Methylotuvimicrobium sp. KM2: one gene and its partner. The protein of the gene in region 1 interacts with the protein of each later gene in a pairwise test. Links are inferred from orthologs where the notes say so. Each region holds a gene or a part of one and is shown on either strand. Other genes may lie near its edges. The genes, in order: nth and aceE.

What was found.
Region 2: the proteins of nth (region 1) and aceE interact in binary tests that used the Escherichia coli proteins (3 or more experiments, as listed by UniProt). The link is inferred for Methylotuvimicrobium sp. KM2 from one-to-one orthologs.

Annotation. Positions count from the first base shown.
Region 1 is NZ_CP150634.1:476,242-489,312, reverse strand. The notes cover bases 7,770-10,768. They hold nth (endonuclease III), read left to right. Parts: upstream 7,770-8,952; coding sequence 8,953-9,585; downstream 9,586-10,768. Other genes in these bases: WJM45_RS02165 (hypothetical protein), read left to right, coding at 10,558-10,768; WJM45_RS02175 (electron transport complex subunit E), read left to right, coding at 8,267-8,956; rsxG (electron transport complex subunit RsxG), read left to right, coding at 7,770-8,267. In the rest of the region: gmd (GDP-mannose 4,6-dehydratase), read right to left, coding at 1-955; WJM45_RS02205 (carbonic anhydrase family protein), read left to right, coding at 1,342-3,555; electron transport complex subunit RsxA, read left to right, coding at 3,821-4,402; electron transport complex subunit RsxB, read left to right, coding at 4,584-5,117; electron transport complex subunit RsxC, read left to right, coding at 5,110-6,594; electron transport complex subunit RsxD, read left to right, coding at 6,595-7,626; more of rsxG, read left to right, coding at 7,623-7,769; more of WJM45_RS02165, read left to right, coding at 10,769-10,887; WJM45_RS02160 (DUF692 domain-containing protein), read left to right, coding at 11,002-11,853; WJM45_RS02155 (putative DNA-binding domain-containing protein), read left to right, coding at 11,834-12,601; WJM45_RS02150 (thermonuclease family protein), read right to left, coding at 12,708-13,071. UniProt on the Escherichia coli protein: DNA repair enzyme that has both DNA N-glycosylase activity and AP-lyase activity. The DNA N-glycosylase activity releases various damaged pyrimidines from DNA by cleaving the N-glycosidic bond, leaving an AP (apurinic/apyrimidinic) site.
Region 2 is NZ_CP150634.1:1,971,379-1,988,266, reverse strand. Bases 6,893-10,147 are described here. They hold aceE (pyruvate dehydrogenase (acetyl-transferring), homodimeric type), read left to right. Parts: upstream 6,893-7,268; coding sequence 7,269-9,947; downstream 9,948-10,147. Other genes in these bases: aceF (dihydrolipoyllysine-residue acetyltransferase), read left to right, coding at 9,964-10,147. In the rest of the region: WJM45_RS08415 (peptidase), read right to left, coding at 1-9; WJM45_RS08410 (5-(carboxyamino)imidazole ribonucleotide synthase), read right to left, coding at 92-1,186; purE (5-(carboxyamino)imidazole ribonucleotide mutase), read right to left, coding at 1,186-1,680; edd (phosphogluconate dehydratase), read left to right, coding at 2,209-4,029; WJM45_RS08395 (bifunctional 4-hydroxy-2-oxoglutarate aldolase/2-dehydro-3-deoxy-phosphogluconate aldolase), read left to right, coding at 4,085-4,735; gltA (citrate synthase), read left to right, coding at 5,069-6,367; more of aceF, read left to right, coding at 10,148-11,277; lpdA (dihydrolipoyl dehydrogenase), read left to right, coding at 11,378-12,817; WJM45_RS08370 (phosphoribosylglycinamide formyltransferase), read left to right, coding at 13,208-13,792; WJM45_RS08365 (hypothetical protein), read left to right, coding at 14,744-14,947; WJM45_RS08360 (hypothetical protein), read left to right, coding at 14,944-15,138; WJM45_RS08355 (L,D-transpeptidase family protein), read right to left, coding at 15,349-16,362; WJM45_RS08350 (hypothetical protein), read left to right, coding at 16,764-16,888. UniProt on the Escherichia coli protein: Component of the pyruvate dehydrogenase (PDH) complex, that catalyzes the overall conversion of pyruvate to acetyl-CoA and CO(2).

The DNA of each region.
Region 1 (13,071 bases):
TTTCGACCTCTGCCGGACGAAAATAACGCGGATCGACGCGAACGATGACATCGCCTGCCGACAATGCCGGCGCCGAATCGCCGTCAATCGCTTCGACCACGCCGACCTCGTCAACCCCGCTGCCTTCGAAACGGAGCGTTATCCCCAGCTCGGACGCAGACCATTCGATAAACTCGCGAACGCTGAATTGCACGCCGGCCGCGATGACGAAGTCGTCGGGTTCGTCCTGCTGCAGCATCATCCACTGCATGCGCACGTAGTCCTTGGCGTGCCCCCAGTCACGAAGCGCATTCATATTCCCCATGAAAAGACACTGTTCGACGCCTTGCGCAATATTGGCCAAGCCTCGGGTAATCTTCCGGGTCACGAAGGTTTCACCCCGGCGCGGCGATTCGTGATTGAACAAAATGCCGTTGCAGGCATACATGCCGTAGGCTTCTCGGTAATTCACGGTAATCCAATAGGCATAAAGCTTGGCCGCCGCATAAGGCGAGCGCGGATAAAACGGCGTAGTCTCTTTCTGCGGAGTTTCTTGTACCAAGCCGTATAATTCCGAAGTGGATGCCTGATAAAAGCGGGTTTTTTGCTCTAAGCCCAACAAACGAATCGCTTCCAATAAACGAAGCGTCCCCATCGCATCAACATCGGCCGTGTACTCCGGCGATTCGAAACTTACCGCGACATGAGACTGCGCGCCTAGGTTATACACTTCATCCGGCTGTACTTCTTGCAAAATGCGGGTCAGATTGGAAGAATCGGTCAAATCGCCGTAATGCAATACGAACTTTTGATTTTCGACATGCGGGTCTTGGTATATATGATCGACCCGTTGTGTATTGAATAGAGAGGCGCGGCGTTTGATGCCGTGAACTTCATAGCCTTTCTCGAGTAAAAACTCGGCCAAATAAGATCCGTCCTGCCCGGTGATGCCGGTAATTAATGCTTTTTTTGTCATAAAATGCTCATTTTAGTTACTCATTCGCAAATCATATTAATGTTGCGAAATAAATTTTGTGACACCAAGACAAACCCTTTGCCGGTCAAATTTCGGCACAGGCTTATCGAAGCACCTAAATATAGTGTTCGCACATCAAATTTCGGTTTTTTAAAACCCTCACCCCAGCCCTCTCCCACTGTGGGCGAGGGAGTCGAATGCCGAAATTTCATGTGCGATAGGTATATTCAAAAGATTGCTCAAGAAAGAATCTTAGGTATGCCGCCGGCATCCTCGTCAAGCGGGAATTGCTGTAATAAACCCGTTGTGTGCGTTATATTCTTCTAGGCGGACTATAATAGTTCAGCACCTTAATTTAAGAAACCCAGCGTTAACCGGATAAAATCATGTTAAAAAATCAGCCTTTGATGAGCGAACGCAAGCACATTTTCGGCTTTACCGCCAGCCTTAGGCGCGATTTTCCCGCCGGCGTCGTGGTTTTTTTGGTCGCCGTGCCGTTATCGCTAGGCATCGCACTGGCATCCGGCGCACCGCTGTTTTCAGGACTGATTGCCGGAATCATCGGCGGACTGGTCGTTTCCGGTTTAAGCGGATCATCTCTGGGTATAAGCGGGCCCGCTGCCGGTATTGCGATTATCGCCCATGGAGCGATACAAAGTCTTGGCTTTGAAGCCTTTCTGCTAAGCGTCGTTATCGCAGGTTTCATTCAGGTGATCATGGGACGAATCGGAGCCGGCATCGTCGGCTATTATTTCCCATCCGCGGTCATATCCGGCATGTTGACCGGAATCGGCATTATCATTTTTCTGAAACAGATACCGCATGCATTCGGCTACGACGTAGATTACGAAGGCGATATCTTCTTTACACAAAGCGACCAATTCACAACGACATCCGAATTGATCCATATGCTCGATTTTATTTCTCCCAGCGCGGTCATTATTTCGTTGGCCTCGCTGGCTATTCTACTGCTTTGGGAGTCGCCATTCATTAAACGATACCGTTTTACGCAATGGATTCACGGCGCATTGGCGGCCATATTAACCGGCGTAGCGTTTAATCAACTATTCCTCGGATGGTTTCCCGAGTTGGCTTTGAGCGGCAATCATTTGGTTTCATTGCCCGAGGTCGATCGAGCCTTCGAACTGATTGCTTACCTAACGCTGCCGGATTTTTCGCAAATCACCAACCCATCGGTTTACACGACCGGGTTCACCCTAGCCATGGTTGCCAGTCTTGAAACTCTATTGTGCGTCAAAGCCGTCGATAAGCTAGACCCGTATAAAAGAGTGACGCCAAATGATAGGGAACTGAAAGCACAGGGCATCGGCAACATTTGTTCCGGCTTGTTAGGCGGCATCCCGATCGCCCAAGTCATCGTACGCAGCTCTGCCAATATCCTATCGGGCGGCAGAACCAAGGCCTCGGCTTTCATTCATGGCATATTATTACTAACAGCGGTAATATCGATTCCCGGCCTCTTGAATACCATTCCGCTGGCTAGTCTTGCGGCGGTTTTGTTAGTCATCGGTTACCAGATGGCGGACTTGCGTCGCTTCATAACGATGTACCGAACGGGGATATATCACTTCACCCCCTTTGCCGCGACTGTGCTTGGGCTTATTTTTACCGACATGCTAACCGGCATTGCGATCGGCATGAGCATCGCACTGTTTTTTATTTTGCTGGAAAATTTAAAAGTCGGTTTTTATCTGCATCAGGAACAAAAAGCCAATAAAAACTTCATTACTTTATCGGAACACGTTTCTTTTCTTAATAAAGCCAATATCCTGCAATTACTTGACCAACTTCCCGAAAATTCCGAGGTCGTTATCGATGCAACCGGCTCCAAATACATCGACTTCGACGTCTATGAAATCATACAAAACTTTAAAACCGAAGCCGAACGCAAAAATATTCATTTAGTTATCGAAAACCTGAGGGGTTACGGCGTTCTCGAGCCGGTGCAAAGAGTTCATCCGCTCGACAAAGAATCGCAACAGTCGCTGACGCCGGCAGATGTTTTAGAAATCTTAAAAGCAGGCAACCAACGATTCGTCTACAATCTTAAAGCCAACCGTAACCTGTTGGAACAAATTAATGAAACCGTCGAAGGCCAGTTTCCGTTTGCGATTATTCTTAGCTGCATCGATTCGCGCACCTCGGCCGAATTAATTTTCGACCAAGGTTTAGGCGACATATTCAGCGTTCGCATTGCCGGCAATGTTATTAATAACGATATATTAGGCAGCATGGAATTTGCGTGTAAATTAGCTGGTTCCAAGCTGATTGTCGTGCTCGGCCATAGCCACTGCGGCGCAATCAAAGGCGCCTGCGCAGACACCAAACTCGATCACCTAACCGGCTTGCTCGATAAGATTCGCCCTGCGGTCGACTCGGTTAAAAACGGCCGGCTAGCTCGAATCAGCAAACCTGACGACTCTCTCGTTGAACAAATTGCCGAACGCAACGTCGAAATCATGGTAAAACAAATCAGACAGCAGAGCCCTCTTCTGAATGCGATGGCAAATAGCGGCGAAATCGGAATAATCGGCGCCATGTATAATATTGAAAACGGTATAGTGAGTTTTTTTGAATAGTATACGTCTACATTGTCGCAGCCGAACAACAAAACCATAGCAACAACCCTAGCTTATTAAATCAACCGCAACAAATCCGCCGAGTTTTTGTTTTTTGGCGAATATCGCTATAATGCACGGTCTTGTTCGTTATAGATCAACAGGCCTTGGTTTGCAGAATAATTCTTTAGTGTTATAGTTGGTTATTATCGCTTGAAATACGTTGTCTTGAAAATGCAACATTTCCAATTACCCTTTTCCGGCCTATCCGGATTTAGTTCAGCCGATGAAAGAATATCTAATCATTCTGATAAGCACGATACTGGTCAATAATTTTGTACTGGTAAGATTTTTAGGATTATGCCCTTTTATGGGCGTCTCCCGAAAACTGGAAACGGCCTTGGGAATGGGGTTCGCGACGACTTTTGTACTGACCTTATCCGCCGTTTGCAGTTATTTGGCGAATCGTTATCTGTTGATTCCACTAGAACTGGAATATTTACGTACGATCACCTTTATCGTCGTGATTGCCTTTGTCGTGCAATTTACCGAAATGGTCGTTCACAAAACCAGTCCGCTCCTTTACCAGGTATTGGGAATTTTTTTGCCGCTGATTACCACTAATTGCGCGGTTCTAGGCGTTGCCCTGCTGAACGTACAAACCCAACACGGCTTCTTGGAATCGGCTTTATACGGTTTCGGCGCCGCGGTCGGTTTTTCGCTGGTATTGACCCTTTTTTCGACGCTACGCGAAAGAATCGACGTTGCCGACGTCCCCCTGCCGTTCAAAGGCAACTCGATAGCGCTAGTAACGGCCGGATTAATGTCCATGGCCTTCATGGGATTCAGCGGCTTAGTTAAAGGCTAGACAGCCAATCAATTTCACGTAATCGCTCACGCAAACCCATTCTAATTTTACATTTACCCTCGACACACGCAGGGCGAATGTAAAATGCAATAAACCTCATGCCATCAGTGCAAAGCGATGGAACGATGAACGTGGATTGTTACTCAAATACCAATTATTCTAATTCGACCAGATAAATCCGATGATACTAATCATTTGCATCACATTTGCCGTATTTGGCGTAATACTCGGATTTTCGGCCATCTATTTTAGGGTCGAAGGCGATCCGATTGTCGATAAAATCGAAGCGATTCTTCCGCAAACGCAATGCGGGCAATGCAGCTTTCCCGGCTGCCGTCCTTATGCCGAAGCGATCGCTGCCGGCGATGCCGATATTAACCAATGCCCGCCGGGAGGACAAGACGGCGTCGAAGCGCTGGCCGACTTACTGGGCGTCGAAGCAAAACCGCTCAACGCCGAATTCGGCGAAGAAAAACCCAAAAGCGTCGCGGTCATCATCGAGGACCTGTGCATCGGCTGCACCAAATGCATTCAAGCTTGCCCGGTCGATGCGATACTTGGCTCCGCGAAGATGATGCATACCGTGATAGCCGACGAATGCACAGGCTGCGAGCTTTGCGTCGACCCTTGCCCGGTCGATTGCATCGTTATGGAGCCGATACCCGAAGACCTAAACAACTGGCAATGGCCGGAACCGGTAAAGAAATATGCTTAAAACTTGGCGCTTTCATGGCGGCTTGCGCCTGCCCGCCCATAAAAACCTTTCGGCACACCGGCCGATCGTTAATGCTGAGCTGCCGAAACAACTGATCTATCCTTTGCAACAAAGGCCCGGCGTACAACTCAAAGCGACCGTCGCTCCTGGCGATACTGTGCTGCGCGGCCAAATCATCGCAGATTCCGATCATTTCCTGGCAACCCCGCTTCATGCAGCAAGCTCGGGTACTGTTAAATCAATTGAAGATCGCATCATACCCCACCCCTCCGGCTTATCGGATCCGTGCATCATCATCGACACCGACGGACGCGATGAAGCATTGCCGCCGGAACCCGTTGAAGATTACCGCTTAGAGCCCGCTGCTACGTTGCGCGCCAAAATCCGCCAAGCAGGCATTGTCGGTCTCGGCGGCGCGGCGTTCCCTACCTCGATCAAGCTGAACCCGGGACCGCAACGCCATATCGACACGCTGATATTGAACGGCGCCGAATGCGAACCCTATATCACCTGCGACAATGTCCTGATGCAAGCCGAACCGGATGCTATCGTTCAAGGCGCGCTGATTTTGATGCATGCGCTGCAAGTCGGCGATGGTATTATCGCCGTCGAAGATCATATGACCGAAGCGTTTCAGGCATTATCGGCCGCCATCGAACAATCGAGGGATCGCCGACTGACCGTAGTGAAAATCCCTGCCCTGTATCCGACCGGAGGGGAAAAACAATTAATCCGCGTCGTTACCGGCAAAGAAACGCCGTCAGGCGGCATTCCGGCCGATGTGGGCGTAATTTGTCAAAACGTCGGCACGGCCGCGGCCGTGTATAACGCCATTTGCCGCGGCCTACCGTTAACCGAGCGAGTCGTGACCGTCACCGGCCAAGGCGTAAAACAACAACAAAACATGCGCGCGCGCATCGGCACGCCGATTAGCGATCTGATCAACCAATGCGGCGGCTATCAAGACTCTGTGGAGCGTTTGATCATGGGCGGCCCCATGATGGGTTTCGCGTTGCCCGAGGACGACATACCAATCGTCAAGGCCACCAACTGCATTCTAGCCGCCGCCGGATCCGAAGTCGCTACAAGTAAAGAGACCCGGCCTTGTATTCGCTGCGGCGATTGCGCGAAAGCCTGCCCGGTAGACTTGCTGCCGCAACAGCTTTACTGGCATAGCCGAGCCGGCAATTTGGAGAAATGCAAAGAATTTAGCCTATTCGATTGTATCGAATGCGGCTGTTGCGAGGTTGTTTGTCCAAGCCAGATCCCATTGGTGCAATATTACCGAGCCGCGAAAAGTAAGACCATCGCCAAGGCCAAAGAGGCTGAAAAAGCAGCCATCGCGAAACGCCGGCACGACTTCCTTCTTGAACGCAAGGCTCGTGAACAGGCCGAGAGAGCCGAACGCTCTCGCCGCAAAAAAGAAGCCCTAGCCAAATTAAAAGCCGCTGAAACCGCCACCGAAGGAGCGGAATAAATGAAATTCTCAACCGTCATGTCGCCGCACCTTCAACCTGTCAACAGTGTTGACCGGGTCATGCTGCAAGTCTTGTTGGCCTTGATTCCCGGCATTGCCGCGATGACTTGGTTTTTCGGCATCGGCGTCTTAATCAACATTGCCCTAGCAGTTGCCGTTGCACTGCTTGCCGAAGCATCGATTCTGGGCTTACGCGGCAGACCGATCGGCTCGACGCTCAAAGACTTGAGCGCCATCGTGACCGCGGTGCTACTAGCCATTTCGCTGCCGGTTATTGCGCCATGGTGGATTACCGTCGTAGGTGTCTTGTTCGCGATCGTAATCGCCAAACATTTATACGGCGGCTTGGGTTACAACCCGTTCAATCCTGCGATGGCTGGCTATGTCTTACTATTGGTCTCGTTTCCAATGCAAATGACCGCTTGGCTCGCGCCAATCGAACTCGGCTCGGCCGCATTGAACGAAGTCGACTGGCTTAAATTGATTTTTCTCGAGCAACTACCGGCAAACATCGAATTCGATGCAGTCACGATGGCCACACCGCTAGATAGCGTCAGGACTCAATTGGGGCTAGGCAGATCGGTACCGGAAATAAAAACCGATTCCGTTTTCGGACTTTTAGCAGGAAAAGGTTGGGAATGGGTGGCCGGAGGCTATTTGCTTGGCGGGCTCTGGCTCATGTGGCGTAAAATCATCGGCTGGCAAATTCCGGTCGGATTGCTGCTTGGACTCGGTCTATTCGCGAGTATCTGTTATGCGATCGACAACAATCAGTTTGCCGCGCCAAGTTTTCACTTAGTCGCCGGCGCGACGATGCTGGGCGCATTTTTCATCGCAACCGATCCTGTGACCGCAGCCACATCGGTTAATGGCCGGCTTATTTATGGACTACTTATCGGTTCGTTGGTTTATGTAATTCGTGTTTGGGGCGGCTACCCGGATGCAATGGCTTTCGCGGTTTTATTGGGTAATTTAACGGCGCCGGCAATCGATTATTTCACGCGGCCTCGCGTCTTCGGTCAAAAAGCATGAACGCTATTATTAAAAAAACTTTATCGGCAGCCGCGATATTGGGCGGATTTTCGTTGCTGGGCCTGGGCTTAACCTCACTCACTTTTCATAAAACCGAAGCCAAAATACAGGAAAATGAACGGCAGGCCTTACTGACCAATTTAAAAGCCGTGATCCCCGAGTCGCTTTACGACAACGACATCGTCAACGATACGCTCGAAGTGACCGACCTCAACCAGGGCTCCACAAAACCGACAGTCATTTATCGCGCCCGACAACAAGGCAAGCCGGTCGCCGCGGTCATGACGGTGATAACACCTAACGGTTATAGCGGCAATATCAGCCTGTTGGTAGCCGTAAAAACCGATGGCACTATTAGCGGCGTCCGGACCCTTTCGCATCGCGAAACACCAGGCCTTGGCGACCGCATTGAAATCGAGCGTAGCGACTGGATTTCATCATTCGATGGTAAATCGCTCGACGAGCCTCACCAATCGCAATGGGACGTTAAGCGCGATGGCGGCCACTTCGACCAATTGACCGGCGCAACGATCACGCCGCGAGCGGTTGTAGGGGCCGTTAAAAACGCATTGCTTTATTTCAAGCATAACCAGGCCCGGATTTTTTCAACGACAAAATCGACTCCCGAAGGAGGAAATTAATGTTCTCCGAATACAGTAAAATCGTCAAAGACGGCTTATGGCTCAATAATCAAGCCTTCGTCGCATTACTCGGACTGTGCCCGCTGCTTGCCGTAAGCAACACGGTCATTAACGGTCTCGGACTAGGCCTTGCGACGACGATGACATTGGTCATGTCGAACACGATCGTCTCACTGATACGTAACTTCGTTCCCGACGAAATCCGTTTACCGGTTTTCGTACTGGTCATTGCCAGCGTGGTCACGATGATCGAACTCGCGATGAACGCGTGGTTCTTCGGACTTTATAAAATCCTCGGCATTTTCATTCCGTTGATCGTCACCAACTGCTCTATCATCGGCCGGGCCGAAGCGTATGCTTCAAAGCAACGTGCCGACAAGGCTTTATTAGACGGCCTATCGATGGGCCTCGGCTTTACCTTTGCCCTAGTAACGCTTGGCAGTTTGCGTGAAATCATCGGTTCGGGAACTTTATTCGCGAAGGCCGAATTGATGTTCGGCGAAGCGGCTAAAACCTGGCAAATCGATGTGATAACCGATTATTCCGGTATGTTGCTGGCAATTTTACCGCCCGGCGCGTTTATCGGCCTCGGCTTGTTGATCGCATTAAAAAATATTATCGACGCCAAGGTCGAACAGCGTAAACCGGCACATATTCAGATCCCGATTCAAGCCGCCCAGGAACAGTGAACCAAACCAAACGTCAGGCAATTTTCGACAAACTGGCGGCAGCGACACCGGAACCGACTACCGAACTAACATACTCGTCGCCTTTCGAACTGCTTATCGCTGTCGTATTGTCGGCCCAAGCCACCGACAAGGGCGTCAACAAAGCCACGGCACAATTATTCCCCATCGCCAATACGCCCGAATCGATTTTGAACCTAGGCGAAGCCGGTTTAAAGGAACATATCAAGACTATCGGGCTGTTCAACAGCAAGGCTGCAAACATCATTCAACTGTGTCGGCAAGTGCTCGAAAAACACAATGGACAGATTCCGCAAACCCGCGACGAGCTCGAAGCGTTACCCGGCGTCGGCCGTAAAACGGCAAACGTCATTTTGAACACCGCGTTCGGCCACCCGACGATTGCAGTCGACACCCATATCTTCCGAGTCGCGAACAGAACACGTATCGCCCCAGGAAAAAACGTGCTCGAAGTCGAACGAAAACTGGACAAATACGTCCCGAAAGCCCACAAAAAAGATGCGCATCATCTGCTGATCCTTCACGGCCGATATACTTGCACGGCAAGAAAACCGAAATGCCCGGACTGTATCATCGTCGAGCTCTGCGAATTCAAGGAGAAGACTGTTTAAATCTATTTCACCATGAAGATCATGAAGAATCAGAAGTTAATTCAATAGATTACCTGATTAGCAAGATGCTTCAGCTTGCCGAAACCAAGTGTCCAAGCAGGGGCCAGTCGTAGTCGCAAAAACTAAAATATGCTGTTACCCAAGCTCCAGCTTGGGTAACCTGTTCAGGAAGCTCTAGCTTCCCGACAATCAAGAAAAATTGAACGAGCGAGTCGCGGGGTTGATTGAGAGTGAGCGGAGGTTGTGTCGGTCTCAGGAAGCTGGAGCTTCCGGGGTGTTTTTCCCAAGCTGGAGCTTGGGAAAGAGCGTGAAAGTGTTTAATGAAATTATTGGGTTCAATTACTCCCTTTTGACTGAAAAAGCGTATAAGAACGAGAAGGTGTGGGGTATGCCTAGCGAGGATGTCGGCGGCTGGGAGCCGCCGTCAAGCCCCCATGGACGGGTTCACGGCGCTCCTCGATAGGCATACCCCATACCCAACAAAGTTGAACGATTCTTCAGTAAGAAGGGAATAAGTCACAAAAGTAAAACACTGCTAACTGCTAACTGCTAACTGCTAACTATTGACCCTGCAAAAAGCCGTTGTATCCTTATTAATAAACATTTCCGCTGTTTGCATGCCTCGCCAAAACATTGTAAAAAGAGGAACTGATCTTGTTGCTGCGCTGTCGCAGCAATGTTGCAATACTGTACTTAGGATTTGATCGCAAATAACTTCCCTATTTTTGGAGGGTTCGGTAACTCGATTGGCAGGTGTCGGCGGCAGGGAAAGCCGCCGTCAAGCCTACATGGACGTATTCACGGCGCCCTGCCAAGCGAGTTACCGAACACTCAACAAAGCTCATAGTTGCAGGACGTTATTTATCACGAAATCCTTAACGCAATTCATAAACGATTCAGATTTTTTTGCTAACCTTACAAGGTGTTAATCAATCTGATTTTTTTCACAACCAAAACACACTGGGATTTATTATGAAAAAGATGAACAAATCGCCATTCGCTGCCGCAATGGGCACCGCTATGGTTTCTACTCTCGCTTTATCTACTGCGCACGCCGAGGCTAATCCATTCGGTATGACCGAACTCTCTTCCGGTTACATGCAAGTCGCCGAGGCCGAAATGACCTGCGGCGAAGGCAAATGCGGCGGCATGACCAGCACGCCGAAAATGGAAGAAGGCAAATGCGCCGGCAAAAAAGACGAAAAGCCGGCTGCCGACAAGTCAAGTAAGGAAATGACTTGCGGAGAAGGCAAATGCGGCGGAATGACAAAACCGGAAGGCGATGCCGATAAAACTAAATAAAATGAAGCGAAACGGCTTTCATTAAAATTTTGCTTTACTTCAAACAAAGCAATTGCGTCCTAATAGAGGGTGATCCAATCACCCTCTATCCAGCAAAAAACAGCAGGTGTTCCGATGAACACGACTCAACATCTAGTCCGTGGCGTAGGCCTCGGTTTACGCCGAACTTTTCTAAATAACATCGTCGACACGCCGCCCGCATCAGTCGATTTTTACGAAATCGCTCCCGAAAACTGGATAACGATCGGCGGCAAATTCGGCCGGCAACTGCGCAATATGACCGAGCGTTTCGACTTCGTTTGTCACGGACTCTCCTTATCGATCGGTAGCACCGACCCGCTTGACGAAACCTTTATCAAGGCCGTCAAATCATTCATGGCCGAACACGGCATAAAACTGTATAGCGAGCACCTTAGCTATTGCAGCAAAGACGGCCACCTGTACGATCTGATGCCGATCCCTTTTACCGAAGAAGCGATTACTCATACCGCTGCGCGCATTCGCCGCGTTCAGGACATTCTCGAACAAAAAATCGCGATCGAAAATGTTTCCTATTATGCGGCGCCGGGCCGTGAAATGGATGAAATCGATTTTTTCAACGCCGTGGTCAACGAAACCGATTGCGACATCTTGCTCGATCTCAACAATATCTATGTCAACAGCATCAATCATGGCTACGATGCCGAAACATTTTTAAAAGCGATTCCTGCACAGCGAATCGCCTATGCACATATTGCCGGCCATTATGTCGAAGCCGAGGACTTTTTAGTCGACACGCACGGCGCTCCGGTCATCGACCCGGTTTGGAAACTACTTGGCAAGGCTTACGAACTCTACGGCATATTCCCAACCTTGCTGGAGCGGGACTTCAACATTCCGCCACTACCGGAATTAATCAAGGAAACCGAAACGATCGCCGCCATTCAACAGGCTTGGGAAAAGCAACATGAGCGTAGAACAGCATAAAACCAAAATCGATTTCAAAGCCAAACAGCAAGAATTTGCCGCTTTCATCAGAAATCCCGACCGAAACCCGGCTCCGGACGATGTGGCCCCGGAACGCATGTCGATGTACCGCGAGTTGTTTTTTAATAATGTCGAAAGCTTTTTATCGAGCAATTTTCCGGTATTGAAATCGCTGCTCTCGCAGGAAAACTGGCTTGCGCTCGCGCGGGACTTTTATTCGGAACACCGCAGCAGCACACCCTATTTTTCCGAAATCCCCGAAGAATTCTTGGATTATTTGCAAAACGAACGCCAGTGTCCGGACGACTTGCCCTTCATGCTCGAACTCGCGCATTACGAATGGGTGGAAATGGCGTTGGCAATCGCAAAAGAAGAAGCGCCCGCAACCATTGCGTCTGAGATAAATTTAAGGTCTTTGCCGTTATTTTTGTCGCCGCTGGCTTGGCTTTTAGCCTATCGTTTTCCGGTTCATCAAATTTCGACAGACTTTATTCCGTATGAAGCGCCCGAGCAACCCAGTTTTTTGATCGTTTACCGGGCGCCGGACGATAGCGTGAAGTTCATGCAAATAACGCCATCGACCTATCGTCTTTTGGAGATCGTGCAGAATACTCCGGGAATCACTGCCGAATCTTGCTTAACGCAGCTCGCCGGCGAACTCCAGGCAAGCGATACGCAGCTGGTTATCGACCAAGGCTTAAAAAGCTTACGCGAATTAGCGGATAAATCGATTATTTATAGCGCTTAAAACTTCAAAGTGGGTCGTGCACGCACAGCGCCCCTTCAAGCTTCAAAATTGGTGTAGTTTAACTTCAACTATTAAGGCGAACATAGCTTTATTTATCACGAAATCCTCAGAGTATCTTAACCGAACTAGGATGACGGATCAGCATCGAAAAATGTTTCTTGGACCGATTGAGCCAACCGCGAATTTCGACTTCTTTGCCGACATATCCTTGAAGGCTTGGAAAGAGGTCGAGATTGGCGCGCTCAATGCGAAAATCGACGCGCTCGCTAAGCGACAAATACACATATTTACGCGTCGTTCTAATTTGTTTAACGCGCCCGGAAATTCGCTGCCAGCCTCTATGATTACCCGCTTGAAGACTTGAAGCCGGCTTGATTCGATATTCAGGCAGTCTCCAGATACCTCTAGAGTTTTTTTCGGCTTCATCCTGAGCACGAATCAATTCCCCGCTATAAAGCAAATTCGGCGGA
Region 2 (16,888 bases), 1.5 Mb from region 1 along the record:
GTAAGTCATAATCAAGATCTAAAAAAATAATCCCGTCAGTCTATCCTATAAATAAGGACGGGGTCCAGAAACGGATGCCGGAAGCCTGCTTTCAAGAATCGTCGGTCTGCTCGGCCAGCTTTGCCAACGCAGCTATCCGCCCGGATAAAGCTTCCGGAGTATCCGATCTGATTGTGGCATGCGCGACTTTACGGCCTTTTCTTGGCGTCTTATTATATAAATGCATGTGAACTTCGGACAGAGCCAACACCTCTTTCAGGCTCGGCACGCCGCCTATAAAGTTTTGCATTGCGGCAAAACCGCGTGTCTTGGTGTTGCCCAAGGGCTGATCGAGTATCGCTCTCAAATGATTTTCAAATTGGCTGGTTTCAGAGCCTTCGATCGTCCAATGACCCGAATTATGTACGCGCGGTGCAAATTCGTTAGCGACTAGATGCCCGTCGAGATCGAACAACTCTAGAGCCAGTACTCCAACATAATTCAAGGCTTCCAACAATCTTGCTATCATCGACTCTGCTTGGGATTGCAACGGATCGTTATCGCAGCTCTTGGCCAAACGAAGAATACCGCCTCGATGCTGATTTTCCGATAAGGGATAATAAACGATAGCTCCTGAAACATTGCGCGCGGCGATGATAGAAACCTCTCGGCGAAACGGCACGAAACCTTCGACAATGACCGGCGATCCTTCCAGTTCCCGCCAAGCTTCCTGTAAATCGGCCGCAGAACGCGAAATGGCTTGACCTTTCCCGTCATAGCCAAATCTTCGAGTCTTCAAAATCGCCGGCCACCCAATTTCCGGCATAACTTCTTGCAAGCGCTCGAAACTATCGACAGCATAATAAGGCGCGGTCGGAATACCCAGCTCTCGAAAAAAATCCTTTTCGGTCAAGCGGTCCTGGCCTACCGCCAAGGCCTTAGCCGACGGGTAAACAGGCGTTTTTTCCGCAATAAAATCGATAATATCGACCGGAACGTTTTCGAATTCGTAAGTCACTACATCGCAGCGTTCGGCCATTTGCGTCAATAGAGTACGATCCGTATAGTCACCTTGCAAATGCTCGCCTAATTCGCTCGCACAAGCCTCGTCCGCCGGATCCAAAAACATGAATTGCAAGCCCAAGGGTTTTCCCGCCAATGCCAGCATTCTTGCCAATTGCCCGCCGCCCAAGATACCAATTATCATTATTCAACACTCCTCGGATCGGCATTCGCCAATACAGAATCAGTCTGCTGTTGTCTAAATAGCTGTAAAACTTCCCGGTATTCCGGATATTTATTACCGACTATTGCCGCCGCCAGCAACGCCGCATTAATCGCTCCCGCCTTTCCGATGGCTAGTGTTCCGACCGGAATACCGGCCGGCATTTGCACAATCGACAATAAAGAATCCATGCCGTTGAGCGCTTTGGATTGGATCGGCACGCCCAATACCGGAACCGCCGTTTTTGCAGCGACCATACCCGGTAAATGCGCCGCGCCGCCGGCGCCGGCGATGATCACCTCCAATCCTCTGCTTTCCGCAGCATCGGCATAAGCAAATAATTTATCCGGCGTTCGATGCGCGGAGACGACTTCAACTTCATGAGCAATACCAAACTGCTCAAGCTTTTCGGTCGCAAACCGCATCGTCTCCCAATCGGAAGTCGACCCCATAATGATTCCAACTAAAACAGTCATTTATGATTTCCTCTAAGCGCCATTTCCGATACCGGATCAACAAAGGCCGGCAATTGTACCCGACATCGATAAAGTTTAAAATCTGTCATTGATTCCAGCTTCCCTACCTACACCATCCGGCACGTACGCCTGGACGATTTTTGGCTATTTTGGTGCAAGCACCGGTTTAGATGTATAATTACAGCCTAAATTCGCCCTTCCAATGATTTAGACACAAGCGAGTGCGAAACAAGAATACATAAAAAACAAAGGCTTACAAAATTATTCTACCGGCCCAATATTTGCTTAAAGTGATAGAACAATAACTCAATCGCCTTCTGCTAAATAACACTTTTACCTTATCGCTTATGCAATCGCAAAAAACTTTAAAACAACGCGACTTAGTCTTATCCGACAAAGTTACCGACGCCATTCCCAAGACACGATAACTTAACGGCAGTCACTTTTCGAGCGAAGTGATAAAGACTCTTTATCATCGTTGATGATAATTGGCGATTCATACGCGACCTCCAACAGCAGGAAGATAAAATGCATCCTATTCTTAATTCAGTTACCGAAGAGATTATCGAACGCAGCCGTGAAAGCCGCGCCATATATTTAGCTAGAATTGATTCGGCGGTCAAAAAAGGCCCTCATCGCTCGGTGCTTGGCTGCGGCAATCTCGCGCATGGCTTCGCCGCTTGTGCCGCTACGGAAAAAGCAGACCTAGCCGGCGACCAAAAAGCCAATATCGCAATCGTATCTGCATATAACGACATGCTATCGGCCCACGAGCCTTATAAAGATTTTCCCACTCTAATCAAAGATGCAGCGAAAGAAGCCGGCGGCGTCGCGCAATTTGCCGGAGGCGTTCCTGCAATGTGCGACGGCGTCACGCAAGGCCAACCCGGCATGGAGCTTTCATTGTTCAGCCGTGACGTCATAGCGATGTCGACCGCAATTAGCTTAAGCCACAACATGTTCGACGCCGCCCTATATTTGGGAGTTTGCGATAAAATCGTACCCGGCTTATTAATAGGCGCATTGAGCTTCGGTCATCTTCCCGCCGTATTCGTGCCGGCCGGCCCAATGACCAGCGGCATTACCAACAAAGAAAAAGCACGCACCCGCCAAAAATACGCCGAAGGCAAAATCGGGCGCAAGGAACTGCTTGAATCCGAATCGAAAGCCTACCACGGCCCCGGCACTTGCACTTTTTACGGTACCGCGAACAGCAACCAAATGATGGTTGAAATCATGGGCCTACACCTTCCCGGAAGTTCATTCATCAATCCTTACACGCCGCTACGTGACGAACTGACTAAAGCGGCTACTAAGCAGGCACTGAAATTCACGGCACTAGGCAACGATTTCCGCCCCATCGGTCATGTCATCGACGAAAAAGCCATTGTCAATGCCATCGTCGGCCTGCTCGCCACCGGCGGTTCTACGAACCATACGATGCATTTAGTCGCCATCGCACGCTCAGCGGGCATCGTGATCAATTGGGACGATTTCGATAATCTATCGAAAGTAGTGCCGTTAATTGCCAAAATCTATCCGAACGGCCCTGCCGATGTAAATCATTTCCAAGCCGCCGGCGGTATGGGTGTGTTGATCGGCGAGCTATTACGCAACGGCTTGCTGCACGAAGACATCATCACTGTCGCCGACGAACGGGGCATGCAACACTATACTCAGGAGCCCAAACTCATCGACGGCCAATTAACTTGGGAGCCTTCCCCGGCAACCTCGCTTGACCCCGAAGTATTGTCTACCGTGGAAAAACCTTTTGCCAAGAGCGGTGGCCTGCATGTCATGCACGGTAATTTGGGACGCGGCATTTCAAAAGTTTCCGCCGTTAAAGAAGAACATCAAATCGTCGAAGCACCGGCCATTGTCTTCGATGATCAAGATGACCTAATGGATGCCTTCAAACGCGGTGAACTGGAAAAAGATTTTATTGCGGTCATACGATTCCAAGGACCGAAATCCAACGGCATGCCGGAACTGCATAAACTGACTCCGCCGCTGGGTTTATTACAAGACAAAGGGTTCAAAGTAGCTCTGGTGACAGACGGACGCATGTCCGGCGCCTCAGGCAAAGTTCCCTCGGCGATTCATATGTGTCCGGAATGCGCAGACGGCGGCCCACTAGCAAAAGTTCGTAATGGTGATATGATTCGTTTAAATGCACAAACCGGCGAAATCAATGTATTGGTCGACAATGCCGAATTCAATGCGCGCCGCCCGGCGGCAAACCACGCCAAAGACCACCATCACGGCATGGGCCGTGAATTGTTTGCTGGTTTCCGCTTGAATGCCTCTTCGGCAGAAACCGGGGCAACCAACGTGTTCCTCAACGACTAACCGCCTTGTCAATCGATTGACAACACATAACTAATCTATCGGAAACTCAATTTAAATGACACAGAACAATTGGAAACTTCACCCCTCTGCAGTGCTGAATGCGGGGCCCGTCATGCCCGTCATGGTCATCAAAAACCTCGAGGACGCAGTACCTCTAGCGCAAGCATTGACCGAAGGCGGCATCAAAGTCCTTGAAATCACGTTACGCACACCGATTGCGCTCGATACCATTAAGCTTATCAGCGAACAAGTCAAGGATGCCATCGTTGGCGTAGGCACAGTCACTACTCCGGAGCAATTGCAAGCCGCCGAAAATGCCGGTGCCGTATTTGCAATTAGTCCCGGACTGACGCCGACATTACTGAATGCCGCGGCAAATAGTAACATCGCATTAATCCCTGGAATCTCAACGATCTCAGAACTCATGTTAGGCATGGAATACGGCTTGGATCACTTTAAGTTTTTTCCTGCGGCTGCAGCCGGCGGCGTCAATATGTTAAAAGGTATTGCCGGCCCCATTCCTTCAGTAACATTCTGCCCAACCGGAGGAATATCGGCGAGTAACTATAATGAGTATCTAAGCTTACCGAATGTTGCCTGTGTTGGCGGGTCCTGGTTAGCACCGGATGATGCCGTCGCAGCCAAAAACTGGCCCAGAATTACCGAATTAGCTAAAACTGCAATCGAGAATGCCGTAAAAAAATAATGCACTTCAAGGCCTATTTATTTTTAAACATGCTGCCTGGCGGACTACGATAACTGATTGCACGTAATTATTCACACCCCCTATCGTTCCCACGCAGAGCGTGGTAACGCTAATTGCCGGGGGACTGAATAGTTACGATTGCATAACCACGAAATAGTTTATGGAAACTTTCTTTATAATCGGTGTTTTGAATTCCCGACATTAAAAAGAAATACGTAGCGTCTTACGTTTGTGCCGTTGCATTATTATTGTTGACAATAGTACGCCCGCGCGTTAATGGTTATAAATTTAACAGGCCGTGATATCACGAATACTTAACAGAAAGGTAATACCATGACAAACCACAACCAAGTAACGATACGAAATGAGGACGACCGGATTTCATGTGAACTACCTGTTCTACAAGGTACTATCGGTCCCGATGTCATCGATATCCGAACACTCTACCGTGATACGGGCGTATTCACATACGACCCGGGCTTCACATCCACCGCTAGTTGTAGTTCTAGAATCACTTTCATCGACGGCGACAAGGGGGTTCTCCTTTATCGAGGCTACCCTATCGAACAACTCGCCGAAAAATGCGATTTCATGGAGGTCTGCTACTTATTGCTGCATGATGAATTGCCGAATGGCCGGCAAATGCAAGAGTTTGTCAATGACATCACCTATCACACAATGGTACATGATCAACTGAACGACTTTTATAAGGGATTCCGTCGCGACGCCCATCCGATGGCGACCATTGTGGCCGTTGTGGGCGCGCTATCCGCGTTTTATCACCATGAACTGGACATTCGGTGTCCGATAGACCGAAACTTGTCCGCCATCCGCCTCATCGCCAAAATGCCGACGATCGTTGCGATGAGCCACAAATATAGTAGCGGCATGCCGTTCATGTACCCGCAAAACAAATTGGGTTATGTCGAAAACTTCATGTATATGATGCATGCGACACCTTGCGAAGACTATGTACAAAACCCTATTTTAGTCAGAGCAATGGACAGAATTTTGATTCTGCATGCCGATCACGAACAAAATGCATCAACCTCCACGGTCAGACTAGCCGGCTCATCCGGCGCCAATCCTTATGCGTGCATCACCTCCGGCATTGCTTGCCTGTGGGGGGCCGCTCACGGCGGTGCTAACGAGGCGGTACTCAGAATGCTGCTCGAAATCGGCGATGTTTCGAGAATCGGCGAATTCATCGACAAAGCGAAGGATAAAAACGATCCCTTTAGATTGATGGGCTTCGGGCATCGGGTTTATAAAAATTACGACCCGCGCGCCAAACTGATGCGCGAAACCTGCCATGAAGTGCTTAACGAACTCGGACTCCATGACGATCCGCTATTCAAGTTGGCACTGGAATTGGAACGCATCGCTTTGGAAGACGAATACTTCATCGAGAAAAAACTCTATCCGAATGTCGATTTTTATTCCGGCATCGTCATGAGAGCTCTGGGCATTCCAACAGTGATGTTCACGGCCATTTTCGCGATGGCCCGCTCAATCGGCTGGATTGCTCACTGGGATGAAATGATTTCCGACGATGAGCAAAAAATCGGGCGTCCGCGCCAGCTATACAAAGGTCACACACAGCGCGATGTCGTTTCAATCAGCGCGCGCTAATGTAGGATGGGTAGAGCGGAGCGAAACCCATCATGGAAGTAGCTATTCAGACTCCTGCATTTAAAGCAAGTTAGAACTTTGCCCCCTTTTATGCTGTTACCCAAGCTCCAGCTTGGGTAACCTGTTCAGGAAGCTCTAGCTTCCCGACAATCAAGGAAGATTGAACGAGCGGGTCAGAAGTTGATTGAGAATGTGCAGAGGTTGTGTCGGTCTCAGGAAGCTGGAGCTTCCGGGGTGTCTTTCCCAAGCTGGAGCTTGGGAAAGAGCGTGATGTGGGTCGGCCGTTTTTAACTTGATGCAAATGGGTTGCATGCCCCGCCCTGCCAAATTGTAATAAATCGCGGGACTGGTTAATGGCTGCGTTACCACAACTCTACCTGCGCTCAAACAATGCGACGGGCTTCCGTTTCGCTGCCGCATCCTCCGCCGCTAAGACTCAACAAACCGGAGCGCTGGTGTCATAACACCCGAAGCTGAGATTGGCAGGCGGGATTTTGTTTAAGCCCTGAGAAACAGACCGATAATGCAGTGAAAAATACCGACACTTCCGTTCTTTTTAACTTATGCGACAACCACGTTGACATTTACCACCTAAGAAGATGCGCATAACGCACCTCCCTTATGCTTTGAGCTCAACGAAACCATCTGAAATCTGCGTATACCCCAGGATAAGCTAAAGTTTAGATGCACAACGGCGCCGAAATTTTGTTAGCAATCAGTATAATGAATACCAAAAACATCACCGGTCGATCCCTAACAACTTAGACAAACATGCGAATAACAAGACAAGCGACCCTTGGCCGTTATAAAATTCGCGTTCTAAACGTTACTAACGACAAATGATCACCAAACTAACAGCGATTTTCAGATAGGAAAACCTACCTGATAAGTGGAGTTATAAATGAAAAACAATAAAAGTCCTGCGGTTGTCGAACAGGAAGATGTCGATCCTATCGAAACTCAGGAATGGATCGATGCACTGAAAGCAGTGATGGAAATCGAGGGCGAAACCCGCGTTCAGTATCTGATTGAGAAACTGGTCGCCGTCGCCAGACAATCGGGCTCTAATATACCGTTTAGCGCGACCACCGACTACATCAACACGATACCCGTCGATCAACAAATTCAATTTCCCGGCAACACCACTATCGAACAAAGAATACGGTCCTATGTCCGTTGGAACGCCATGATGATGGTGCTTCGCGCCAACAGAAACACCAATGTCGGCGGTCATATCGCCAGTTTCGCATCGGCGGCCACGCTCTACGATGTCGGCCAAAATCATTTCTGGCGAGCGCCATCCGAGCAACATGACGGAGACCTATTGTTCGTGCAAGGTCATTCGGCGCCCGGCGATTATGCCCGAGCTTTTTTACTCGACCGACTGACCGAAGAACAGATGGACAATTTCCGCCAGGAAGTCGACGGTAACGGACTTTCATCTTATCCGCACCCATGGCTGATGCCTGAGTTTTGGCAATTCCCGACCGTGTCGATGGGCCTAGGCCCCATTATGGCAATCTACCAAGCCCGATTCATGCGCTATTTGCAAGATCGAAGCCTAGCCGACACCTCCAATCGTAAAGTCTGGTGCTTCCTTGGCGACGGCGAGACCGACGAACCGGAGTCTCTCGGCGAAATCGGCATGGCAGGCCGCGAAAAACTGGACAATCTTATTTTTGTGGTCAATTGCAACCTACAACGACTGGATGGACCAGTTCGCGGCAACGGCAAAATCATTCAAGAATTGGAAGGCACCTTCCGAGGCGCCGGCTGGAATGTCATTAAACTGGTTTGGGGCCGCCATTGGGATAAGCTGTTGGCTAGAGACCATCAAGGCCTACTCGTCAAACGCATGATGGAATGCGTAGACGGCGACTATCAAACGTTCAAAGCCAAAGACGGTGCTTATGTCCGCGAGCACTTCTTCAACACGCCGGAATTGAAAGCGATGGTTGCTGATTTGTCCGATTTGGACATTTGGTTACTCAATAGAGGCGGCCATGATCCTGCAAAAATCTATGCAGCCTTCCATGCCGCAGTCAACCACCAAGGGCAACCGACCGTGGTTCTGGCAAAAACGATCAAAGGCTATTCGATGGGCGAGTCGGGCGAAGGCCAGAATATCTCGCACCAACAAAAGAAAATGAGCATCAACTCCCTGACTCGTTTTAGAGATCGTTACGAACTGCCGGTAACCAACGAACAAATTCAGGAGCTGCCTTACCTGAAGTTTCCTGAAGACTCGAAAGAACTGGCCTATATGAAAGAGCGCCGCGCCGAATTGGGCGGCTACCTGCCGAACAGAAGAACGAAATCCTACGCTTTGAATGTTCCCGTTCTATCGGACTTCAAATCCCTATTGGAAGCTACCGGCGAAGGACGCGAAATTTCGACAACAATGGCTTTCGTCAAAATGCTGAATATTTTGGTCAAGGACAAAAACATCGGTAAACGCATCGTACCGATCGTGCCGGACGAGTCGCGTACTTTTGGAATGGAAGGCATGTTTCGCCAATTAGGCATTTGGTCGCAAGTCGGACAACTCTATACCCCGCAGGATGCGGACCAATTAATGTTTTACAAAGAAGACAAAAACGGCCAAGTCTTGCAGGAAGGCATCAACGAAGCGGGCGGCATGTGCGATTGGATCGCGGCCGGAACATCCTATTCGACCCATAACGTGCCGATGATTCCGTTTTTCATCTTCTACTCGATGTTCGGCTTCCAACGCGTCGCCGATTTGATTTGGGCGGCTGCCGACCAACGCACACGCGGCTTCTTGCTTGGCGGAACGGCCGGAAGAACGACGCTCAACGGCGAGGGCCTACAGCACGAAGACGGACACAGCCATATTTTTGCCGGAACCGTCCCGAACTGCATTTCCTACGACCCGACCTTTTCGTATGAAATCGCGGTGATCATTCAAGACGGTTTGCGTCGGATGTACGTCGATCAAGAAGACATTTTCTATTACATCACCGTAATGAACGAGAATTACGAACATCCGGCAATGCCGAAAGGTATCGAGGAATCGATCCTTAAAGGTATGTACTCGTTCAAGAAAGGCGACGGCCGCGCCAAAACGCGCGTGCAATTGCTGGGTTCCGGCACGATTTTCCGCGAAGCCATCGCCGCAGCCGAACTTTTGCAAAACGACTGGAACGTAACAGCCGATCTCTGGAGCTGCACGAGCTTTACCGAATTGGCACGCGACGGACAAACTTGCGAACGATGGAACCGGCTACATCCGACCGAAGCCCCTAAAAAGCCTCATGTCACCGAATGCCTTGAAAATGCCAAAGGGCCTATCATCGCCGCAACCGACTACGTTCGCCTGTATGCCGAACAAATTCGCCCTTACCTATCGGCGCCTTATACTGTCTTGGGTACCGACGGTTTCGGCCGTTCGGATACTCGCGAATCCTTGCGCCGCTTCTTCGAAGTCAACCGTTATCATATCGCTGTCGCGGCACTGAAAAGCCTTGCGGATATCGGCGAATTCGAACTCGCAAAAGTCGAAACGGCCATTGCCAAATACGGCATTAACCCGGAAACTGTTGCCCCGTGGCGGCTTTAATTAAAGGAATTGGCACATGAGTGAATTGATTGAGATTAAAGTACCCGATCTCGGCGGCTCTAGCGAAGTCGACGTGGTCGAAATCCTTGTTCAACCCGGCGACACGATAGAAATCGAACAGCCCTTGGTCGTCTTGGAAAGTGACAAAGCCACGATGGATATGCCATCGACGATTGCCGGCACGGTTCGGGAACTCAAAATTAAAGTCGGTGACAAAGTATCCCAAGGGATAACCATCGCGACCGTCGAAGCTAGCGAACCCTCCGAACCTGAACAGAAGCCTCCGGTTTCAGAACCGAAACCGGCAACCGAAGCCACAAACAAGCAAGACAAGCCAATCGAGGAAAAACCGGCTGCAAGTGCCGCTTCGGCACCAGCCGCCTCCCCTGCTCCGACGCCGGCCGCTTCGATCGATTCCGAACCGAGCGGCCAACACCTTCCGCATGCAACGCCTGCTATTCGATTATTCGCCCGTGAATTGGGCGTCGACCTGAGTCTTATTAGGCAAGGCAGCGGCCGAAAGGGACGAATTCTAAAAGAAGACGTCAAAGCCTATGTCAAGCAAACCCTCAGCGAAGGCGTCAAATCTTCCGGAGCAGGCATCCCGGCGATCCCTGCCGTGGATTTCTCGCAGTTCGGCGAAACCGAAGTCTTGCCATTGAGTAAAATCAAACGCCTGACCGGGCAAAACATGAGCCGGGTTTGGCTGAATCTGCCAATGGTGACCCATCATGACGAAGCGGATATCACAGAATTGGAAGCCTTTCGCAAACAGATCAATGCCGAAAACAGTCCAAACGGTAAGGTCACCGGCTTGATCTTCATCATCAAGGCATTGGCAAACGCGCTGAAGCAGTTTCCGAATTTTAATGCTTCGTTGTCGCCGGACGGCGCAAGCCTGATCCTAAAAAAATACTGCCACATCGGCATCGCCGTCGACACGCCTAACGGTCTTGTCGTACCTGTACTGCGCGACGTCGACCGAAAAAGCATTTATGAATTATCGGCGGAACTGGCAACATTGAGCGAAAAAGCCCGCGCCGGCAAACTGGTGCCGAACGAAATGCAAGGCGGCTCAATGACGATCTCCAGTCTCGGCGGCATTGGCGGCACCGCATTCACACCGATCGTTAACGCACCGGAAGTCGCGATACTCGGTGTCACGCGAGCCAAAATGCAACCGGTTTGGGACGGTAAGGAATTCCAACCGCGTTTGATGTTGCCGCTAGACATGACCTATGACCATCGAGTCATCGATGGTGCCGAAGCGGCGCGTTTTATGGTCAAATTAACAGATTTTTTGACCGATATCAGACGGTTGATACTTTAAAAAAGCGCCTAGACTCAAACGTCGAGCACCGTTCGCCGGATACACACCGAGTAACGAAAAGATGCTCGGCGTCAAAACGCATACTTGATAAGGAATACTCATGACTGCAAATGCTGCTGCAAACGAATCCAAACTCCATGCCGAAGTCCTAGTCCTCGGCGGTGGCCCAGGCGGTTATACAGCCGCATTCCGTGCGGCCGACCTGGGCAAACAAGTCGTCATCGTCGAACGCTACCCGGTATTGGGCGGGGTATGTCTAAATGTCGGCTGCATTCCTTCCAAAGCGCTGCTGCACATGGCCCAAATCGTTCATGAAGCGCAGGAGTTCGCAAGCCATGGCGTCGATTTCGGCGCACCGAAATTTGACCTGGATAAAATCAGAAGCTGGAAAGAAAGCGTTACCGGGGGCCTGAACAAAGGGTTGGACGGCCTGGTAAAACAACGCAAAATCACGCGTATACAGGGAAACGGCTCGTTCGTATCGAAAAATGAATTGCAAGTCGATAATGATAACGGCACCCAATTGATTAGCTTCGATCAAGCCATTATCGCAGCCGGATCCGAACCGACAAAAATCCCGGTTTTCCCGAACGACGACCCGCGTCTGTGGGATTCGACCGGAGCGCTCCAATTACGCGAAATTCCGGAAAAACTGTTGATTGTCGGCGGCGGCATCATCGGCCTTGAAATGGCAACGGTCTATCATGCCCTGGGTTCCAAAATCAGCGTGGTCGAATTAATGGATCAGATTATTCCCGGTTGCGACAAAGACCTGGTTCGACCATTACACAACCGCATCAAAAAGCAATATGAGGCCATCTGGACGGAAACCCGCGTGACTGCGATCGAAGCCCTCGAAGAAGGCCTCATGGTCTCGTTCGAAGGCGATAAAGCCCCCGAGTCCGCCGTTTTCGATGCCGTGCTGGTTGCCGTGGGTCGTCGTCCCAATGGCAACAAAATCGGCGCGGAAAATGCCGGCATTCAAGTCACCGAACAAGGCTTTATCGAAGTCGACAAACAACAGCGTACGAACATTCCGCACATCTTCGCGATCGGCGACATCGTCGGCAATCCGATGCTGGCGCATAAAGCCGCTTATGAAGGTAAAATTGCCGCCGAAGTCATCGCCGGTCACAAAGCCGCATTCGATGCACTGACGATTCCATCGGTTGCCTATACCGACCCTGAAATCGCCTGGATGGGACTGACCGAAAACCAAGCGAAGGAACAAGGCATCGAGATCGAAAAAGGCGTATTCCCATGGGCGGCGAGCGGACGCTCGTTGAGCATGGGCCGCAGCGAAGGCATGACCAAAGTCATTTGCGACAAGGAAACCGGCCGCATCCTCGGTGCCGGCATCGTCGGCCCGCATGCCGGCGACTTGATTGCCGAAGCCGTATTGGCGTTGGAAATGGGTGCCGACGCCGAAGACGTCGCATTGACGATTCACCCGCACCCGACTTTATCGGAAACCTTTGCTTTCGCATCCGAAGTCGTCGCCGGCACGATCACAGACCTGTATCTCGGCAAAAAACGTTGATTCCTCAAAAGAAGGTAAGACAAAAAAGCATAGTAGGATATGTACCGCATAAGCGCCAACTAAAGGAAAGAACGCGTCATTCCGCCAGGGATTGGCGGAATCCAGTGCCACGGATGGCAATGCCTAGTAACTGTCCATCATTTACTTACCGAAGTTTAACGTAACTCGCCCGATAAAAACGGGAGGCAGGTTTTAAACAGTTACTTAGCCAATGAGTCCTCGACATCAATTATTGTCGTTTGACGCTCTCGGCCTCGAAATCGCGACGAAGGCGTCGCTCCCACAAAGCGTCGGGTGCTCTGTGGGAGCGATCCCCAGATCGTCCCTCACCTAGCGTTAGGTGAGGGAGAGCAAGGTGCGCTACGAACCATTAGTTAAATCATAACATCTATGAAAATAAGCTTTTTAGCTTCACACGGCGGCAGTTCCGCACGGAAAATCATCGAAACGATCGAACACGGGGGATTGACCGGGTTTGAAATCGGCATATTAATCACGAACAACAAAGATTCGGCAATTTATGATTGGTGCTTGACTCACGGCATCGAAGTTTTCCATATCAGCAGTAAAACCCACTCCGACAACGAAGACCAAGCCATCAAAAAAGCCTTACAATCCGCCGACACCGAATTGATCGTATTATCCGGCTACATGAAAAAAATCGGGCCGCAAACATTATCGGCCTATTCAGGCAAAATACTTAACATTCACCCGTCTCTCCTGCCGAAATTCGGCGGCCGTGGCATGTATGGCGATTTTGTGCATGCCGCCGTTCTCGAGGCGGGTGAAACCGTATCAGGCGCCACAGTACATTTCGTCACCGACGCCTATGACGAAGGGCCTTTGCTCTTACAAGAGGAAGTTCCTGTGCTATCCGGCGACACGGTCGAATCGCTCGGTCAAAGAGTCCGCGCGATCGAGGGTGATTTATATATAAATGCTCTCAAAAGACTCCCAACGACTGCCGATACTTAACGCAAACGCCGCCATGGTAATTGTTCAGCCCTGTATTTATACCTTTCGCACTTCAAATTTCGGCAGTGCCTGAGGAGGCGCCAGGGTGTGCGGCAAAGGCTTTGCCAGCATGGAGCTGGCATAGAGCCTACAGGGATGTATTTACCCAGCACCTAAATTCCATAGCCCTTTAGCTATGTTTAATATTATAGCTAATTTAGGTGCTGGGTTTACGGCGTCCTTTGACGGACACCCTGGTGCCGAATTTTGATCTGCGATGGGTATAAAACAAGTCATATGGCCCCCGCAAAGCGGAGGGCTTGACGGTTGTTAGCAGCTCCAAGGGCTGCCGTTGTTAAACGTTTGTGGTTTTATTAAAACTCACCCATTATCATCAGATTCATTGCCTTCGATATCGCACTTTTCCCTGTGATTTATCCGACCACTTCCACTACCAACCTCCGGCGATCCTAAACAGCGTAGCGCAATCCGGGAAGTTCGGAGCCACGCCAGTCCCGTATTCCGCTACGCTGCATACGGGCTACATGTACGCCTGCTTTGCCTTACTGTACGCTATTCGGCGTAATGCTAAACCCAGAGCTCTTTCATTATCCTAGAAAAAGCATTTCACCATGAAGATCATGAAGAATAAGAAGTTAACTCAATAACTTGTCATTCGTTTATGAACAACTTTCGCTCACCCGAAAGGTTAGCTGCAATGTTTAGGTAATCTATTGAAATACTTCATGTGCTTCATGGTTGAACTGCCGAATTTAGGATTATCCGAAAAAGAACAGTTGGAGTGTATTGTAGACCGTTCGTGCTGAGCTAAGTCGAAGCATGAAGGTTCTACAACACTTTCACAGGTTTGGTGAAAAAAGGATCTGAATTCTTACAATCGGGTAAATCGAGTGACTTTCATTAACCGAAAAGTCGGTGTACTATCGCCGATATATCGAAAAGGAGACGCTTATGTACGTATTTCCTGAAATGGGCCGCATCATCATTGTCGCGCTAATGATTGTCATTCCCGTGATGTTGATTTACCGAAAAGCCGGCTTTCATCCTGCCTGGGCATTACTGGTTTTTTTACCGGGATTCGGCTTGCTGCTGATTTTTTTACAATTAGCCTTATTGCCATGGCCTAATCAAAAAACAAACGATAGGAGCTCATGATGGAAGTTTTTCTAATCACGCTAATGGTGCTCTTGGTTATGTGGCTAGGCACGAAAATCATGGACAAAGCCGGACTACACAAAGCTTGGGTTTTATGCTTATTGATCCCGATCGTTAACATCTTCATGATATGGGTTTTTGCTTTCTGTCATTGGCCTAACTTAAAAGAAGATGTTAAACAAGACCTATAAACCTAAAAAAGCAGACTTCATGTGTTGTAGACCGTTCGTGCCGAACCAAGTCGAAGCAAAAACGGTCCAAATCATTATCTCAAACTACCCCTAGCACCCACGCGCATCAAGCTAAAAACAGCCAACCCGCATCATACTCTTTGCCAAGTTCCAGCTTGGGTAACCGCATAAAAGATCAGACAGCATGTGTTTTAGACCTAAAACAAAAAATTACTGCAAGCGATAAGTCGATTCGACCGCCGCTTCTCGTAAACCGATTTCCTCCTCAAAATCCGGCATATCCGGCAAACGTTCAAAAATCGGCACAGGATCGCCATCGAGAACGGTAAGCGCTTTTTTCAAAACCGCTTCATTCAACTCAGGAATCACCCCGTTATTCGCTTTGGCAATGAGCTGCATTGCTATATCGAGACGCTGTTCGAAAGTCGTTTCAACACCCTCTAAATCCGGATGCGCCTCGATATAGAGTTGATTATCGAGCCAGCCCGTTTTAATCTGTTGCTGCACGATTCGCACGGGCGTACCGACTGAAACCGAATGATATAACTGTTCGATATCTTCGGGATACATGCGAACACAACCATGAGTAATTTGCATACCGATACCGTAAATCTTATCGATATCGGTACCGTGAATCCGATATTCCCCTTTTAAAGCCAAATGCAAGGCATAAGCGCCCAAAGGATTATGCGGCCCCGGAGGCACCACGGCCGGCAGCGGATCGCCCATCGCCGCATGTTCCCGGCGAATCGACTCCGGAGGATACCAAGACGGGTCTTTAACTTTTTTGACGACTTTGGTTAAACCCAACGGCGTCTGCCAATCCTGACGCCCGACGCCATGCGCAAACGACATTACCGTACGCGGCATACCGGCTTGAGCCGGCGGATAATAATACATGCGATATTCGGCAATATTCAGCACAATACCTTCATGCGGTGTATCGGGAAGCACACGACGATTAGGCAAACGCACAACCTCATCTTGCTTGACCGACCAACGATCCACATCCTGATTCAGACGCACAATTTCGACTTGACCCAATGAAAAACGTCGAGCTATATCTAATAAAGTCTCATCCTGGTTAGCGCGAGTAAAAGGAAAATCGTCGGCATGCTCGGTAACCAAATTATCGTTAGGATCATCCGGCCAAGAATAAGTTACAGCATGGGCGCTACCCAAGAAACCCACCACCAACAAAGCGAATAATACGCGCGTATTCATCAAATTCACTATCTCAACAGCAAAAGTAGTATATCTACAAAATTGCCGAATTAAGCACCCGGCGAAATAACTCAATCATTACACCGAACGCATTAAATGAACCTGTTTTAAAACGCAAACAGCCTATCTAACTCGAAACGATAACGGCGCAAAGAGGATCGGCGCGTATTCTACCAAAGGATTCAAAAAAATCATTTTATTTCAACTAGATTCGCGAACCAATATTGTCTATCCTGCCCGTCTAAATTGCCGGGGTCATTTACAGAAATGATTTTGGCATTAAAACCCTAATTTCCAAATTCTAAATTGGGTGTATCCCTATAATGGACCCCAAAAACTGAACAACTAATTAAGGTGGTAACCTGCATGTATAAACCCGAGAAAGTGTAGAGGAAAAAATCATGCATAGAAAGAAACACAGTGCCCAATTTAAAGCCAAAGTGGCGCTAGAAGCCTTAAAAGGCGATAAGACCATCAATGAGATTGCCGGCGCGCACCAGGTCCACACCGAAACAGGTGTCGAACT